One region of the Pseudoxanthobacter sp. M-2 genome, then DNA from elsewhere that is predicted to be linked to it. Evidence: predicted binding sites of a transcription regulator. Region 1 holds the regulator's gene; each other region holds the start of a gene.
The links. The regulator PhoB, encoded in region 1, activates phosphate uptake and scavenging genes when phosphate is short. The targets are predictions, from matches to a motif close to TGTCATNNANCTGTCAT.

Region 1 (5,910 bases):
GCCGCGCATGCCGGCGGCGCGCTCGATGCCGATGGCGACGCCGAAGTCGCGGTGCGGCGAGGCGATCTCCTCGAGGAGCTGCGTTACCGCCATGCGGTCGAGCGGGCTTTCCGGATCGTTGCCGAGCGAGGTGAGCTTGCGGAGGATGTCGCGGCAGCGCTCGGACTGGGTCGACAGCAGGTGGACGTCCTCGGCGCGCGGATCGTCCGGCTCGAGCTCGCGCTCGAGCTCGCGGGCGACGAGCGCGATGGTGGCGAGCGGCGTGCCGAGCTCGTGGGCGGCGGCCGCCGCCATGCCGTCGAGGGCGTTCAGGTGCTGCTCGCGGGCGAGCACGAGCTCGGTGGCGGTGAGCGCATCGGCGAGCTGGCGTGCCTCCTCGGAGACGCGGAAGGCGTAGACGCTCATGAACACGAGGCTCGAGGTCAGCGCCACCCAGACGCCGGCGACGTAGAGGAGGGGCATCCTCAGTGTCTCGTCGGGCCACCAGGGGAGCGGCTGGTGGAAGAAGACGAGCAGGGTGGCGACGATGACCACGAGCGCGCCGAGCGCCAGCGTCTTGCGCGGCGGCAGGGCGGTGGCCGAGATCATCACCGGGGCGATCAGCAGGAAGGCGAAGGGGTTCTGCAGGCCACCCGTCAGATAGAGCAGGGCGGCGAGCTGCAGGATGTCGTAGCCGAGCAGGACCGCGGTGACCTGGGCGGTGAAGCGCCGGCTCGGCGGGTAGCGCAGGCGCAAGATCAGGTTGAGCCAGGCCGAGACCGCGATCAGCGCGAGGCACCAGCCCATCTGCACCGGAAAGTCGAGGCCGAAGGCGACGGAGACGACGGCCGCCGTCTGGCCGGCGACGGCGAGCCAGCGCAGGCGGATCAGCGTGTCGAGACGGACGCTGCGGCGTCCGAACGGCGGCGAACGATCGAGGGGAAGCGACATGGGCGGGTCTCCGGCCGCCGACAGATACAGTATCCACAGGCGGCGGGCGAATGCGGCGCCGGCGGACCGTGCAACGGCCCGCGCTTGCTGCGCTGCGAAGATTCTCCTTTGTCGGCTTTGCGTTAGCAGGTCGCGACGTGGCGCGCGCCGCAGGTCTGGCGTCAGACTTTCGGCCAGTTTTCGAGCCCCGCGCCGAAGCCAGCTTGATGCAAGCGAAACCGGGGCCTATGGTTTTGCGTTGCAATATGCGCGACGGAGACCACCGTCGGCGACGGGCAAGGCGGGGTAACCCTGCGTGTACTATCAGCTCTATGAGATGAACCACGCCGCGATGACGCCGATGCGCGCCGCGGCGGACGCCACGCGGCTGTCGTTCAAGAACCCGCTCAATCCGCTCAGCCACACCGTCTTCGGGCGCAGCGTGACCGCGGCGTGCGAGGTGTTCGAGCGGGCGACGCGACGCTACGCCAAGCCGGAGTTCGGCCTCGACAGCACCCAGGTTGGCGGCGTCCGCGTGCCCGTGCACGAGGAGATCGTCTGGTCGCGGCCGTTCTGCAATCTCGTCCACTTCGAGCGGGTGCTGCCCGATCCGTCGCGGCGCCACCCGAAGCTCCTGATCGTCGCGCCGATGTCGGGCCACTACGCCACGCTTCTGCGCGGCACGGTGGAGGCGATGCTGCCGCGCCACGAGGTCTACATCACCGACTGGGTGGACGCCCGCCAGGTGCCGCTCGCGGCCGGTCGCTTCGACCTCGACGACTACATCGACTACGTCATCGCGATGATCCACCACCTCGGGCCGGACGTGCACGTGATGGCGGTGTGCCAGCCGGCGGTGCCGGTGTTCGCCGCGGTGGCGCTGATGGAGGAGGCGAACGATCCGCTCGCGCCGTCCTCGATGGTGCTGATGGGCGGGCCGATCGACACGCGCGCCAACCCCACCGCCGTCAACACGATGGCGCAGGAGCGCGGGCTCGAGTGGTTCGAGCGGCACGCCGTGATGATGGTGCCGTGGCCGCTGCCGGGCTTCCTGCGCCGGGTCTACCCGGGCTTCCTGCAACTCGGCGGGTTCATGGGGATGAACCTCGATCGCCACCTCCTCGCGCACCGCGAGTTCTACGACCATCTGGTGCAGGGCGACGGCGATTCGGCCGGCAAGCACCGTGATTTCTACGACGAGTATCTCGCGGTGATGGACCTCACCGCCGAGTTCTACCTCGACACGGTCGACAAGGTGTTCGTCCGCCAGGCGCTGCCGAAGGGCGAGTTCATGCATCGGGGCCGGCGCGTCGATCCGTCGGCGATCCGCCGGACGGCGCTCTTGACCATCGAGGGCGAGCGCGACGACATCTCCGGCGTCGGCCAGACCGAGGCTGCGCACCGGCTGGCGGTGAACCTGCCCGACGACAAGCGCTACCACTATCTGCAGATGGGCGTCGGCCACTACGGCGTCTTCAACGGCTCGCGCTTCCGTTCCGAGATCGCACCGCGGATCTCCGACTTCGTCTGGACGCATGATCGGCGGCCGCGGCGGGCGTCGCCGGCCAAGGTTGTCCAGGCAGCGCCGGCGAGTGCCGAGGCGCCGAAGCCGCCGTCGAGCAAGGCTCCGTCGACCGGGACCGCGCCGGCGAGAGCGTCCGTCGCCGAGGCGAACGGCGCGAAGGCCCATGGTGCGGCGGCCAACGGTGCGAAGCCCAACGGTGCAATGCCCAACGGTGCGACGGCCAACGGTGCAAAGGTCGCGACGACCCGGGGCGCGGAGCGCAAGCCATCGCCGGTGAAGGCCTCACCGAAGGCGGAGACGGCCAAGGCCGCGCCCGCCAAGCCAGCCGCCGAGCCCGCTGCCAGGGCCGCCGCCAAGCCTGCCGCTGCCAAAGCGGCCGCCGCCAAGCCTGCCAAGGCCGCGGCAGCGAAGCCTCGTGCGGTGAAGGCGGCGACGCTGTCGGAGATCGTGCTGAAGAAGCCGGCCGGAAACCCGGACGACCTCACCCGCATTCGCGGCATCGGCGCCAAGCTCGCCGAGACGCTGCACGGGCTCGGCATCTTCCACTTCTCGCAGCTGTCGGCGCTGAGCGCCAAGGCGGCCGAGGAACTCGATGCCAAGCTGTCGTTCCCCGGCCGCATCCGGCGCGACGACTGGATCGGCCAGGCGAAGGCGCTCGCCGGCGGCGCCTGAGGCCGCGCCGTCCCTGCGAGGCGGACACGCGGCTACCCCGCGCGTCCGATTTCGATGGTCGCTCCTCTTGTAGAGGAGCCGTGGCCTTCCCAAATCCTTGCCTGTATTCGTGAGGAGGACCACAGAGACCATGACCAACACTCTTGCACTCCGGCCGGGTTGGACGCCGCTCACCATCGGCTTGATGGTGCTCGGGTTCATCGTGTTCTGGCCGCTCGGATTCGCCATGCTGGCCTACATCTTGTGGGGCGATCGCCTGCACAGGATGGCGAGCGATGCCGGCGAGAGCTTCCGGGCGAATGGTTGGGGCTGCGCGGGCTCCCGCTCGATGCGCACCGCCGCAACCAGCTTCTCGGCCACCGGTAACGTCGCCTTCGACGAGTATCGCAAGCGCGAGATCGAGCGGATCGAGGCCGAGCGCCGCAAGCTCGACGAGATGCGCGCGGAGTTCGACAGCTACCTCGCGGAGCTGCGCCGGGCGAAGGACAAGGAAGAGTTCGACCGCTTCATGTCCGATCGCGATCGGCGTGAGCGCGAGGGCGGCGCGGCCTGATCAGGCGCACACCCAGGTCGAACGACACCGGACGAAAACGACGCGGGGCGCCCCATGGGGCGCCCCGTTTGCATTTCGCCGCGGCTTAAGGCGGGGGAGGCGGGCGGACGGCCCTCAGCGGACGGCGGCGGCGGCGAACTGGTCGTCGAAGGCGTAGCCGGAGCCGCGGACGGTGCGGATCGGGTCCTTCGACTTGCCGCGGTTGACCGCCTTGCGCAGCCGGCCGATGTGGACGTCGACGGTGCGCTCGTCGACATAGACGTCGTGGCCCCAGACGCCGTCGAGGAGCTGCTCGCGCGAGAACACGCGGCCGGGCGACTGCATCAGGAACTCGAGCAGGCGGAACTCGGTCGGGCCGAGGTGGATCTCGCGGCCAGCGCGGCGGACGCGGTGGGTCTCGCGGTCGACCTCGATGTCGCCGCCCTTCAGCACCGTGCTGACCACCTCGGGCTTCGCCCGCCGCAGCATGGCGCGGACGCGGGCCATCAGTTCGGCGACGGAGAACGGCTTCACCACGTAGTCGTCGGCACCGGTGGCGAGGCCGCGGATGCGCTCGGCCTCCTCGCCGCGCGCCGTCAGCATGATGATCGGCAGCCGCGCCGTCTCCTCGCGGGCGCGCAGGCGCCGGCAGAGCTCGATGCCGGACAGGCCGGGCAGCATCCAGTCGAGCAGCAGGAGGTCGGGCTGCACCTCCATCAGGCGCACCTCGGCCTCGTCGCCGCGGTCGCAGGTCTCGACCGCGAAGCCCTCGGATTCGAGGTTGTAGCGGAGCAGCAGCGTCAGCGGCTCCTCATCCTCGACGATCATCACCTTCGGCATCGCCGCCATGCTGCGTCGGTCCAATCGGGGGTGGGCGGTCATCGCGTACCGAAGTCGGCGGGCGTCAGGCTCGATTCGTCGAGCTTCGGACGATCGTCGGCGAGCTGCTGCCCGGTCACCTGGTAGTAGACGTTCTCGGCGATGTTGGTGGCGTGGTCACCGATGCGCTCGATGTTCTTCGCGCAGAAGAGCAGGTGCGTGCAGAAGGTGATGTTGCGCGGATCCTCCATCATGTAGGTGAGGAGCTCGCGGAACAGCGAGGTGTACATCTGGTCGATCTCGTTGTCGCGGTCGCGGATGGCGAGCGCGGAGGCGGCGTCCTTGCCGGTGTAGGCGTCGATGACGGCCTTCACCTGCTCGAGCGCGATCTCGGAGATGTGCTCGACGCCGAGGGCGAGCCGCTTCGGGTGGAAGTGGCCGTCGATGGCGGCGACGCGCTTGGCGATGTTCTTGGCGAGGTCGCCGATGCGCTCCATGTCGATGGAGACGCGCAGCGCGGTGACGACGTCGCGCAGGTCGCGGGCCATCGGCTGGCGGCGCGCGATCAGGCTGATGGTCTCCTCCTCGACCCGCCGCTGCAGGGCGTCGAGGCGCAGGTCGGTGGCGATCACCGACTGGGCGAGGTGGGTATCGACCCGCACCAGCGCGGTCACGGCATCGACGAGCATGCGCTCGGCGAGCCCGCCCATCTCGGCGATGGTGCCGGCGATGCCGGTGAGCTCGTCGTCATAGGCTGCAACGATGTGCTCGGACATATCTGTTTACTCCCCGCGCCCGGACCCGTGCGCCGCCGGCTCAGCCGAAGCGGCCCGTGATGTAGTCCTGGGTGCGCCGTTCCTTCGGATTGGTGAAGATCATGTCGGTCGGCCCCTCCTCGACGAGATCGCCGAGGTGGAAGAAGGCCGTCTTCTGCGAGACGCGTGCCGCCTGCTGCATCGAGTGGGTGACGATGACGATGGTGAAGTTCTCACGCAGTTCGTCGATCAGTTCCTCGATGCGGGCGGTGGCGATCGGGTCGAGGGCCGAGCAGGGCTCGTCCATCAGGATCACCTCGGGGCCCACCGCGATGGCGCGGGCGATGCAGAGGCGCTGCTGCTGGCCGCCCGACAGGCCGGTGCCGGACTCGTTCAGCCGGTCCTTCACCTCCTCGAACAGGCCCGCCTTGCGCAGGCTCGAGGCGACGATGTCGTCGAGCTCGGACTTCGAGGCGGCGATGCCGTGGATGCGCGGGCCGTAGGCGACGTTCTCGTAGATCGACTTCGGGAACGGGTTCGGCTTCTGGAACACCATGCCGACGCGGGCGCGCAACTGCACGACGTCGAGGCTCGGATCGTAGATATCGAGGCCGTCGATGGCGATCTTGCCGGTCACCCGGGCCGAGGCGATGGTGTCGTTCATGCGGTTGAAGCAGCGCAGGAACGTCGACTTGCCG
Region 2 (5,910 bases), 460 kb from region 1:
TCTCGTCCTTCCAGAGGTTGGAGCGGATGTCGTCGCCGAACGCCTTGATGGTGCGGTGCTCGGCCTGCATGCCCTCGAGATAGGCCTTCATCTTGTCCGACAGCGCGTCGTAGGCGGCGTAGCCGCTCGCCCAGATGGTATCGCCGCCGGCCGACGGCGCCTCGAGGCAGTAGAGCACCGAGCCCATCGTCGGCATGGCCCGGCCGGAGAAGTCGGAGTGCCAGAGCTCCTGGGTATTGTAGGGCCGCCGGCCGCCGCCGAAGGCGAGAACGTCGATCTCGGGAAAAGCCTCATCCTTGTCGAAGGAGGATTCGTTCGCCGGCTGCGGCTCGCCGAACAGGCGGGAGAAGGCTGAGAGCTCAGCGTTCGTCAGGGTCTGGTCGTGGAAGAAGACGACCTGATGGGTGTGCAGGGCGTCGAGGATGTCCTGCTTCTCGTCCGCCGACAGCGGCTTCGAGAGATCGACGCCGAAGAGATCGGCGCCGATCGCCGGCGTCGTCGGGCGCACGACGAGGCCTGAGCAGAAGTGCGGCGGCGCGTCGATCGGGGCAGTGGGGCTCGCGGCAGAGCTCGCAGCAGTCATGGGCGTTTCCTTCCCTGAGGTCCTCGGCGCCTTGGCGGCGTCGTTGTTCTGAGCGGCGCCAGGGCGGGCGCCGCGGAAGGGTGCATCATCCTCGTGCCCGCCGCCGCCGGCACCCCGACGGCGTGCAACGCTGCGGGGCTGGCGATGGAACGATGGGTTGAAGCGGGCGGGACCTTGCCGATGTGGCCCACCCTCCCCCTGTGGGAGGGTCGGGCCGCGTAAGCGGACCGGGGAGGGCCGTCGGCGGCGACAGCCGACGGCGGGCGGCGGTTCGGCAGTCGCCAACGCCGTACCGCCGCGCTCGCGCGCGGCGGCCCCCTCCGGCGGGCTTCGCCCGCCACCTCCCCCACGAGGGGGGAGGGGGCGCGCGCTTCGGGCGCATGCGTGGAAAACCGCGTCGCATTTGCTGCCGCTGTCCACCAAGCTCTTCCACCCCGGCAAAACACCGCCACCCCCGCACGGTCTCCCGCCGGGGTTTTGGCCGTGGTCTCCCCCTCCGGTGGAGGGGACGGGGCGCCGAAAGGCGCAATCCGTAGTGGTGGCGGCGGATCGCTCCGCCGCAGGGTGCCTTGCGGCACCCGCGCCTCTCGGCGCCCCGTATCTGCGGTGTTGCCTGGGTCCCGGTGCTCCCCCTGGCGGTCTGCGGGCCGGCGCGCTTTCCTCGCCTAAGTCGCCGCAGGCGCTACTCCCTGGCGCCCCGTTGCCGGTGACGCTGCCTCCGCCCTCGCGGAGGCCCGGGACGCCGCTCGTGGTGGCGGCGGGAGGCTTTACCCACGATCCCCCCGGGGAAGGAGTTTGCGCGTCTTCTCCAGCCGCGGGTCACCGCCGTCCACCCCGCGGGCACCGGTACGCCCCCGGCTGCGCCCCTGCGAGTGGACGAGGGAGAGTGTGGATGGGGATGGTGTCCGTTTCAAGGGTTTTATTCCTATTGCGGGGGCTGGGGGCGGGTCTTTCGGCAGTCGGCAGTGGGCAGTGGGAAGTGGGAAGTGGGAAGTGAAAATTGGGCAGCGGCGTTTGCGGCGGTCCCACCCTCCCCCTGTGGGAGGGTCGGACCGCGGAGCGGTCCGGGGAGGGCCGCCGGCGGCGTCAGCCGACGGCGGGCGGCGGTTCGGCAGTCTCCGGCGCCGTACCGCCGCGCGTTGCGCGGCGGCCCCCTCCGGCGGGCTTTGCCCGCCACCCCGGATCAAGTCCGGGGCAGGCTCTCCCCCACGAGGCGGGAGGGAAACGCACGCCTCCCCTCGGCCGTCATCCCGGACCAGCGAGGCGGAGCCGAGCGCCTGATCCGGGAGCCAGGAGACGACACGTCGCGCGGGACGCGCGACGCCAAAGCCGCGCCTGCGGCGCGGAGTCTGACGCTGGGCCCCGGATCGGCGCTCGCCTTCGGCTCGCTTGTCCGGGGTGACGATTGAGGGCGGCGGCAGAGGCTGACGGCGTCCGTCCCTTCGCGGGCGCGTGACACAACAACAACGGATTTAACACCTCAATATCCGCCACAACATCCAGACGATAATCACTGAATTCCCGCCTGTGACCCGCCTAAACAAAAATTGTTCAGTAGAAATGCCCCTTCATAATTCCGTCATGTCATCCAACCGTCAGACTGGAACCATATCAGTTCGAGCCTAGCAGCGGCGAATGCTGAGCCGCGCAAGCTTCTTCTGATTGTGGTGGAGTCCGAACGATGACCGAGAACCCGAACGCGTGGTCGGCTGAGGCCCTCGAGGCGAATGACGACGTGGCGTCGAACGCCTCGTCCAACCCGACGATGGGCGACATCATCGCGGTCCGCATGTCGCGTCGCGACATCCTGCGCGGCTCGCTCGCGGTCTCGGCGATCGCCGCCACCGTCTCGCCGCTGGCGCTCGCCGCTGGCCGCGCCGAGGCGGCCGAGATGCCGGCCGGCTCCACCTTCAACTTCGCCGAGATCGAGGCCGGCGTCGACGAGACCCATCACATCGCCAAGGGCCACTCGGCCGACATCCTGATCCGCTGGGGCGACCCGGTGCTGCCGGGGGCGCCGAAGTTCGACCCGCAGGCGCAGTCGGCCGCCAAGCAGGCGCAGCAGTTCGGCTACAACTGCGACTTCGTCGGCTACGTGCCGATCGACGGCGCCGACGACCGTGGCCTGCTCTGCATCAACCACGAATACACCGAGCCGGACATCATGTTCCCCGGCTATGTCGACCTCGCGTCCCAGACGAAGGAACAGGCCGACATCGAGATCGCCGCACACGGTGGCTCGATCGTCGAGATCAAGCGGGCGAGCAGCGGCAAGTGGCGGGTAATCCGCGCCTCCGCCTTCAACCGCCGCATCACCGCCGCCACCCCGATGACCTTCACCGGCCCGGCGGCCGGCAGCGACCGGCTGAAGACCTCGGCCGACACGACCGGCCTCAACGTCCTCGGCATGCTCAACAACTGCGCCGGCGCGATGACGCCCTGGGGCACCTGGCTGACCTGCGAGGAGAACTTCAACGGCTACTTCGGCGGCACGCTGCCGGTCGATCATCCCGAGGCGGCGAACCACCGCCGCTACGGGGTCTCCGGCACGACCTTCTACGCCTGGAGCCGCTTCTACCAGCGCTTCGACCTCGGCCAGGAGCCGAACGAGCCGAACCGCTTCGGCTGGGTGGTCGAGATCGACCCGTTCGATCCGAATTCGGTGCCGAAGAAGCGCACGGCGCTCGGCCGCTTCAAGCACGAGGGCGCCGCCAACATCATCAACAAGGACGGCCGCTTCGTCGTCTACCAGGGTGACGATCAGGCGTTCGACTACGTCTACCGCTTCGTCACCGAGGCGAAGGTCGACCGCACGAATACCGCCAACAACCTCGACATTCTCGACGAGGGCACGCTGTTCGTCGCGAAGTTCCGCGAGGACGGCACCGGCCGCTGGCTGCCGCTCATCTTCGGCAAGGGACCGCTGACGCCGGAGAACGGCTTCAATTCCCAGGCCGACGTGCTGATCGAGACGCGCCGCGCCGCCGACCTGCTCGGCGCCACCAAGATGGACCGGCCGGAGGACATGGAAGCCAATCCGGTGACCAACAAGGTCTACCTGATGCTGACCAACAACAACTCCCGCACGGCCGAGCAGACCGACGCGGCCAACCCGCGCGCCCGCAACGCCTTCGGCCACGTCATCGAGATCACCCCGGCCGACGGCGACAACCACGCCCGTCCCGAGTTCACCTGGGACATCCTGCTGCGCTGCGGCGATCCGGCGATCGCCGAGGTCGGCGCCACCTTCAACGCCGCCACCAGCGAGAACGGCTGGTTCGGCATGCCCGACAACTGCGCGGTCGACCACATGGGCCGGCTGTGGATCACCACCGACGGCAACAGCCTGTCGGCGACCGGCCGCGCCGATGGCGTCTGGGCGATCGAGACGGAGGGTGAGCTCCGCGGCACCTCGCGGCACTTCTTCCGCGTGCCGGTGGGTGCCGAGATGTGCGGCCCCTACTTCACGCCGGACGACCGCACGCTCTTCCTCGCCGTACAGCATCCGGGCTCCGGCGGCGGCTCGACCTTCGAGGCGCCGACCACCCGCTGGCCGGACTTCAAGGACGGCATCCCGCCCCGCCCGTCGGTGCTGGCGGTGACGAAGAACAACGGCGGGCCGATCGGCGGCAAGCCGCGCCAGGCCTGATCCGACGCATCGATCGTCGGTCTTTTGCGGCCCGGGGCGCTTTCGCGCTCCGGGCCGTGTCGTTTCGGGGATGGTCTGCTCGCCTGGGCCTGGTGTTAATTCGGTATCCCTAGAAATACCGTTGACAGCCTCGTGCCGGCCGCCGATGGTGCGGCCATGAACATCGACGATGTCGCCGGCCGCCTGGAGGCGCTCGGCAATCCGACGCGGCTCAGGATCTACCGGGCGCTGGTGCGGGCCGGCGACAGCGGCCTGACGGTCGGCCGCCTGCAAGCGGAGGTGGGCATCGCCGCCTCGACGCTGTCGCATCACCTTCAGAAGCTCGTGCTCGTCGGGCTGGTGACGCAGGAGCGGCGGGCGACGACGCTGATCTGCCGGGCCGACTACCCGATGCTGTCCTCCGTCATCGCCGCCCTCGTCGAGGAATGCTGCGCCGGCCTGCCGGACGGCGAGCGCGACGACCGCCGCGCGGCGCTGTGGAGCGGCTGCCGGTGAGCGCGGCCCCTGCCCTGCCCGCAGTCCCCTTCCCGCTCACCTTCCCGCACACCTTCCCGCTCCTGGCCGTGGAGACCGCAGATGGCTTTGAGAGAGGTCGCCGACCTCGACGTGTTCCCGGCGCTCGACCGGCGCGTACTGGAAACCCGCCCAGCCGCCACACTTGCCGACCCGCTCGGTCATCCGGCGCGCATCCTGCTGCTCTACGGCTCGCTGCGCGACCGCTCCTATTCGCGCCTCGTCGTCGAGGAGTGCGCCCGCCTCTTGACGCTGTTCGGCGCGGAGCCGCGCATCTTCGACCCGTCGGAGCTGCCGCTGCCCGACCAGGTGAAGGGCGACGACCACCCCGCCGTCCGCGAGCTTCGGGCGCTGTCGATGTGGTCGGAGGGGCACGTCTGGTGCAGCCCGGAGCGGCACGGCGCCATCTCGGCGGTGATGAAGGCGCAGATCGACCACCTGCCGCTGAACAGCGGCGGCATGCGGCCGACGCAGGGGCGGACGCTCGCCGTGATGCAGGTCTCGGGCGGCTCGCAGTCGTTCAACGCCGTCAACACGCTCCGGCTGCTTGGGCGCTGGATGCGGATGGTGACGATCCCCAACCAGTCCTCCGTCGCCAAGGCCTTCCAGGAGTTCGACGAGAGCGGGCGGATGAAGCCGTCGAGCTACTACGACCGCATCGTCGACGTGATGGAGGAACTGGTCCGCTTCACCGTGCTGCTCCGGCCGCACACGGACCTCCTCACCGAGCGCTATTCGGAGCGGCGCGAGGCGCTGGCGAAGGCGGACGCGGCGGCCGCCGCAGACCTCTCGGCGATCGCCACGGCGCACCAGCGCGTCGGCGCCGGCTGAGAGCGCTGCTGGGAACGGCGGCGGCTGGCGCCCACGCGGCGCGTCGGCTACGGAGGTGGGGTCGCGAGCCGAACCCGCCTGCCGGAGCCCCGCCGATGCCCCCTCGCCCGCCGGTCTACCTCTCCGCCCCGATCGCCGCCCTGGTGGAGGGCATTCTCCGCGAGGACACCACGATCGGCACCGTGCGCGCCCACGGCGACCACGGTATCGGCACCTTCAACGACCTCGACGGCGAGATGGTGCTGATCGACAACGTCGTCTACCGGCTGAGGCCCGAGGGTGGCGCCGACGTCATCGGCGACGAGGTGCAGACGCCGTTCGCCTGCTCGACCTT
Region 3 (5,910 bases), on a different contig from region 1:
TCGCCCCGACACCCACGGTGGCCGGCACCACCGCGCCGATCGGGCCGTCGGCCGTGGGCACCGCGAGCTTCGCCTTCGAGCCGTTCACCGGCGTGCCGGGCAATGCCGCGGACGAGCTGACGCGCCGCATCGCCGACGCCGCCGGCCGCGAGGGCCTCAACCTCGTGCGCCGCGTCGGCGCCCCTGCGACGTTCCGCGTCAAGGGCTACCTGACCGTGGTCGGCAATCCGACCGCGACGACGCTCTCCTACATCTACGACGTCTACGATGCCTCCGGCCGGCGGCTGCACCGGATCGCAGGCCAAGAGCCCTCGGGCGGCACGTCGGGCGACCCGTGGTCGGGCATCACCGACGAGACGCTGGAAGTGGTGGCGGAGCGCACGGTGGCCGCCCTGAAGGCCTGGCTCGCCTCCGGCAGCGTCTGAGCCGGCGAAGGATTGCGGCGTCCGCGCGGTTGTCGGCGCGGGGGAGGGTTGCTAGAGAGACCGCGACCTTCCCGCCGGCGCCTATGCCGGCTCTGCACGACCCTTCCCTGGAGGACGATCGCCGGCATGAAGCTCGTGTCAGGGAATTCCAACCGCGTGCTCGCCGAGGCGGTCGCCGGCTATCTCGACATCCCGCTGTCGAAGTGCATGGTGCGGCGCTTCGCCGACCAGGAGATCTTCGTCGAGATCCAGGAGAACGTCCGCGGCGAGGACGTCTTCATCCTGCAGTCGACGAGCTTCCCGGCGAACGACCACCTGATGGAACTGCTGATCATCACCGACGCGCTCCGCCGCGCCTCGGCGCGCCGGGTGACGGCGGTGGTGCCCTATTTCGGCTACGCCCGCCAGGACCGGAAGCCCGGCCCGCGCACGCCGATCTCGGCGAAGCTCGTGGCGAACCTGATCACCCGCGCCGGCGCCGACCGGGTGCTGACGCTCGACCTGCACGCCGGCCAGATCCAGGGCTTCTTCGACATCCCGACGGACAATCTCTACGCCGTGCCGGTGATGATGCGCGACATCAAGGAGCGCTACGCGGCGAACGACCTGGTCGTCGTCTCCCCGGACGTCGGCGGCGTGGTGCGGGCGCGGGCGCTGGCGAAGCGCATCGACGCGCCGCTCGCCATCGTCGACAAGCGGCGCGAGCGGCCCGGCGAGAGCGAGGTGATGAACATCATCGGCGACGTCGAGGACCGCAACTGCATCCTCTTCGACGACATCATCGATTCGGGCGGCACGCTCTGCAACGCCGCCGAGGCGCTGCTCGCCCAGGGCGCGAAGAGCGTCACCGCCTACATCACCCACGGCGTCCTGTCGGGTGGGGCGGTCGCCCGCGTCGAGGGCTCGATGCTGAAGGAGCTCGTCATCACCGATTCGATCCAGCCGACCGAATCGGTGCGCAAGGGGCGCAACATCCGGGTCCTGTCGATCGCGCCGCTGATCGGCGAGGCGATCAGCCGGACGGCGCTTGAGAAGTCGGTGTCGAGCCTGTTCGACTGAGCCGGCGCTTCGAAGACCGGGCCGTCGCGAACGGCCCCTCCCGCAAACGCGCCCGCCACAAACGGGCTTGCCAGCCGCCGCTCCCGCCCCGACTATGACGGCGGGATGACGACGGGAGGCGCGTTTTGGACGACGCGGAAGCCAGTCCGGAAAGCCGCGCAAGCGCGGCGGTCGTGTCGATCGCCGCGCCACGCGGACCGGCACCCAGGACGGCGCAGGCAACGACGGCCGTGGGGCCGCACACGGGTAGCCAAGCGGCGTGCCAGCCGCAGGCCACCCCGGTGACGAGCTTCGATCGCCGGGAGCTTTCCAGCATCCTCAAGGTCTACGGCCGCAAGGTCGCGGAGGGCGAATGGCGCGACTACGCCATCGACTTCCAGCGCGACGAGGCGGTGTTCTCGATCTTCCGGCGCGCCAGCGAGATGCCGCTGTTCCGCATCGTCAAGGACATGCGGCTCGCCCGGCGGCAGGGCGCCTACTCGGTCGTCGCCGCCGGCGGCATGATCCTGAAGCGCGGGCCCGATCTCGAGCGGGTGCTGGCCGTGCTCGACAAGAAGCGCTCGCTGAGGCTGGTCGACGCCTGAGGGTCGGCTGGTGCGGCGCATCTTGCGGCGGGATGGGTTCGGACCCGACGGACAAATCCAATCCGTCATCGCCCGGCTCGACCGGGCGATCCATGCCAGAAAAACGCTAGCCGTTTCCGTGGCTTGTATGGCCCGTGAAGCGGGGCATGACGGCGTCGGGAAGGCGAGCGCCTATCGCACCGCCTGCAGGATCGACACGTAGTTCGCCACCGCGGCGCCTCCCATGTTGAACAGGCCGGCGAGCTCGGCGTCCTTCACCTGCATGTCGCCGGCCTGGCCGGTGAGCTGCATGGCGCAGAGCGCGTGCATCGACACGCCGGTGGCGCCGATCGGGTGGCCCTTCGACTTCAGGCCGCCCGAGGGGTTGACCGGCAGACGGCCGCCGATGGCGCTGTGGCCGTCGCGGATGACGTCGGCGCCGCGGCCGGGGGCGGCGAGGCCCATCGCCTCGTATTCGATCAACTCGGCGATGGTGAAGCAGTCGTGCGTCTCGACGAGGTCGAGGTCGTCGAGGGTCAGCCGCGCCTCGGTGAGCGCCCGCGACCACGCCTCGCCGCAGCCCTCGAAGCGGACGATGTCGCGGCGCGACATCGGCAGGAAGTCCTGCACGTGGGAGGCGGCGCGGATCGCCACCGCCCGCTCCATGCCGAGCGCCGTCGGCATGTCGGTGAGCACGATCGCGGCGGCGCCGTCTGAGACGAGCGAGCAGTCGGTGCGCTTCAGCGGCCCGGCGACGCGCGGGTTCTTCTCGCTCTCGGTGCGGCAGAACTCGTAGCCGAGGTCCTTGCGCATCTGCGCGAACGGGTCGGCGACGCCGTGCCGGTGGTTCTTGGCGGCGATCGCGGCGAGCGCGTCGGACTGGTCGCCGTAGCGCTGGAAGTAGGCCTCTGTGATGCGGCCGAAGACGCCGGCGAACCCGGCCGGGATGTCGCCCTCCTCGGCAAGGTAGGACGCGCGCAGGAGGTTCTGGCCGATCTGCGGGCCGGGGGTGTCGGTCATCTTCTCGACGCCGACGACGAGCACGACGCGGGCCGCGCCGGCGGCGATCGCCCGCACCCCCTGGTGGACGGCGGCGGAGCCGGTGGCGCAGGCGTTCTCGACGCGCGTCGCCCGCTTGAAGCGCAAGCCGGGGTCGGCCTGCAGCACCAGCGAGGCGGTGAAGTCCTGGGCGGAGAAGCCGGCGTTGAAGTGGCCGAGGAAGATCTCGTCGACGTCGGCGGCGGCGATGCCGGCGTGGGCCAGCGCGCCGCGGGCGACGCCGACGATGAGGCTTTCGACGGTCTCGCCGTCTTGCCGTCCGAACGGGCTGTGCGCCCAGCCCACGATCGCAGCCGTCATCGCCACTCTCCGTCTCGTGCCCCGTGCTGGCTGATATGGCATGGCGACCGGGGCGTTGAAAGACCAGCGGGATGCCCGAAGGTTGCCGTGGCACCCCGCCGGTGACACGATCGGAGCGGAACACCGGGGGCTTTGCCGGCAGGCCGGCGGCTGGGAGGATGATGTGCTGACGGGTGTGCAGGTGCGGGCGGCGCGCGCAATGTTGCGCTGGGAGATCGCGGATCTCGCGGCGGCGGCCGGCGTCCCGGAAGAGGACATCGCCCGCTTCGAGGCGCACGACGGCCCGTCGCCGGTGGACCTCGACCTCGCGGCCGTCGCCCGGGTGCTGGAGGAGGCCGGCGTCGAGCTGCTCGGCGGCGGTGCCCCTGGGGTGAGGTTGCGGCCGCAGGCCGGCAGCCTCCGGCCCGAAGAGCTCAATGCGGAGAACGACGGCTGAGGAAGCGTCGATCGGGCATGCTATCGCGCTCGCTGCCGCATCCGTGCGCCTGAAAGCTTTCCGCCGGGCGCGGAACGTGGTAGCGGAGATCGCAATCCGCGGCGCTCGGCGCGGCGCCGCCCCGCGGCGCCGCGCTTAGCCCGTTCTGTCGTCTAACGACATATCGTCCGAACGACCCTGCGGGGCGCGCCTGCCGGCGCGGTAGCGGACAGCAGTGCAAGGGTGCGCATGGCGAAGGAAGAAGTCCTGGAGTTCCCGGGCATGGTGACCGAACTCCTCCCGAACGCGACGTTTCGCGTCAAGCTCGAGAACGACCACGAGATCATCGCCCACACGGCGGGCCGGATGCGCAAGAACCGCATCCGCGTGCTCGCGGGCGACAAGGTGCTCGTCGAAATGACGCCGTACGATCTCGCCAAGGGGCGGATCACCTACCGCTTCAAGTGACCGTCGGCGGGGCCTGAGCCGGCCCGCGCCGCCCGCGGTGCCGGCCCCCCTCCGCAGCCATCATCCTGGAGCCAGCATGCGCGAGCCCGCCGTCCTCGTCCTCGCGTCCGGTTCGCCGCGGCGCCTCGCTCTGCTCGAGCAGGTCGGCCTCGTGCCCGATCACCTGTTCCCGGCCGAGATCGACGAGACGCCGCAGTCGCGCGAACAGCCCCGCCAGCTCGCGGAGCGGCTCGCCCGCGGCAAGGCCGAGGTCGCGGCCCGGCGCTTCGCCGCCCAGGAGGCGCGCACCCGGGCCTTCATCCTCGCCGCCGACACCGTCGTCTCGGTCGGCCGCCGCGTGCTGCCGAAGGCGGAGACGCAGGACGAGGCCGAGCGCTGCCTGGCGCTGCTCTCCGGCCGCTCCCACACCGTCACCACCGCCGTCGCGCTGATCACCCCCGGCGGCAAGCTGCGCGAGCGCACCGTTGAGACGCGGGTGCGCTTCAAGCGCCTGTCGGCCGTCGAGACGGGCGCCTACATCGCCTCCGGCGAGTGGCGCGGCAAGGCGGGTGGCTACGCCGTCCAGGGCCTCGCCGCGACGTTCGTCGCCTCGCTCGCCGGCTCCTACAGCGCCGTCGTCGGGCTGCCGCTGCACGAGACCGTGGCGCTGCTCGTCGGCGACGGCTTCCCGGTGCTGGAGCGCTGGTCGGTCGACCCGATCGCCGCCGCCGCCGAGGCCCGCAGCGAGCCGCTCGCGGCCGCCGAGCCGGCCTCGACGCCCGGTGTCGCGGCCGGATGAGCCCGCTGCCGCCGCCCGGCACGCCGCGGGCCCGCCCGTGCGCGATCTGCTCGGCCCCGCGCGTCGAGGCCTACAAGCCGTTCTGCTCGAAGCGCTGCGCCGACGTCGACCTGCACCGCTGGCTCGCCGGCTCCTACGCGATCCCGGTCGTGGAGCTCGACGGTGCCGACGACGAGGACGGCCGGCCACCTGAGCGCGACCGCGAGGACTGAGGTCAGCGCAGCGGCTCGTTAACCGCTGCCTGCCAGGGTGCGTCCCTGGCCCGCGGGGCACGCTTTGCCCCCGCCCTGACGGACGCGCCATGACCGACGCCCCCGACCCCCTCCGCATCGCCGCCCCGGCGCTCGCCGCCGCTGTCGTCGCCTGGCTGACGCGCCTGCGCGTCGAGCGCCGCCTCGCCGCGCGCACGCTGGAGGCCTACGACCGCGATGCCCGGCAGTGGCTCTCCTTCCTCGCCGGCCATCTCGGCGGTGCCCCGGATCTCGCGGACCATGCGGGTCTGAGGACGGCGGACGTGCGCGCCTTCCTCGCGCGCCGGCGGGCGGACGGCGCCGGTTCGCGCACCATCGCCCGCCAGCTCGCGGCGCTGCGCTCCTTCGCCGGCTATCTCGAGCGCGAGCATGGCCTCAACGCCGCGCCGATCCGCGCCGTGCAGGCGCCGCGCCTTAAGCCGTCGCTGCCGCGCCCGCTGTCGGTCGTCGACGCCCGCCGCGTCACCGAGGAGGCCGGCGAGGACGCCGCCGAGCCGTGGATCGCCGCCCGCGACGCCGCCGTGGCGATGCTGCTCTACGGCGCCGGCCTGCGCATCGGCGAGGCGTTGGCGATCACCGCGACCGACGTCGC

Region 2: the regulator PhoB is predicted to act here: its motif matches at 2,166-2,182, upstream of RUR49_RS08265 (PhoX family protein).
Region 3: the regulator PhoB is predicted to act here: its motif matches at 1,579-1,595, upstream of RUR49_RS22165 (DUF2794 domain-containing protein).

Annotation. Positions count from the first base shown of each region.
Region 1 covers NZ_JAWDIR010000011.1:229,660-235,569, forward strand. Annotated here, with positions in the region: gene RUR49_RS06120 (ActS/PrrB/RegB family redox-sensitive histidine kinase) at 1-930, opposite strand, end outside; gene phaZ (polyhydroxyalkanoate depolymerase) at 1,262-3,106, shown strand; gene RUR49_RS06130 (DUF2852 domain-containing protein) at 3,237-3,659, shown strand; gene phoB (phosphate regulon transcriptional regulator PhoB) at 3,774-4,478, opposite strand; gene phoU (phosphate signaling complex protein PhoU) at 4,517-5,233, opposite strand; gene pstB (phosphate ABC transporter ATP-binding protein PstB) at 5,274-5,910, opposite strand, start outside.
Region 2 covers NZ_JAWDIR010000011.1:685,379-691,288, reverse strand. Annotated here, with positions in the region: gene RUR49_RS08270 (TauD/TfdA dioxygenase family protein) at 1-583, opposite strand, end outside; gene RUR49_RS08265 (PhoX family protein) at 2,265-4,232, shown strand; gene RUR49_RS08260 (ArsR/SmtB family transcription factor) at 4,389-4,727, shown strand; gene arsH (arsenical resistance protein ArsH) at 4,809-5,576, shown strand; gene budA (acetolactate decarboxylase) at 5,672-5,910, shown strand, end outside.
Region 3 covers NZ_JAWDIR010000045.1:177,340-183,249, reverse strand. Annotated here, with positions in the region: gene RUR49_RS22175 (hypothetical protein) at 1-425, shown strand, start outside; gene RUR49_RS22170 (ribose-phosphate pyrophosphokinase) at 552-1,484, shown strand; gene RUR49_RS22165 (DUF2794 domain-containing protein) at 1,715-2,068, shown strand; gene RUR49_RS22160 (acetyl-CoA acetyltransferase) at 2,240-3,406, opposite strand; gene RUR49_RS22155 (hypothetical protein) at 3,447-3,842, shown strand; gene infA (translation initiation factor IF-1) at 4,071-4,289, shown strand; gene RUR49_RS22145 (Maf family nucleotide pyrophosphatase) at 4,366-5,067, shown strand; gene RUR49_RS22140 (DNA gyrase inhibitor YacG) at 5,064-5,279, shown strand; gene RUR49_RS22135 (tyrosine recombinase XerC) at 5,369-5,910, shown strand, end outside.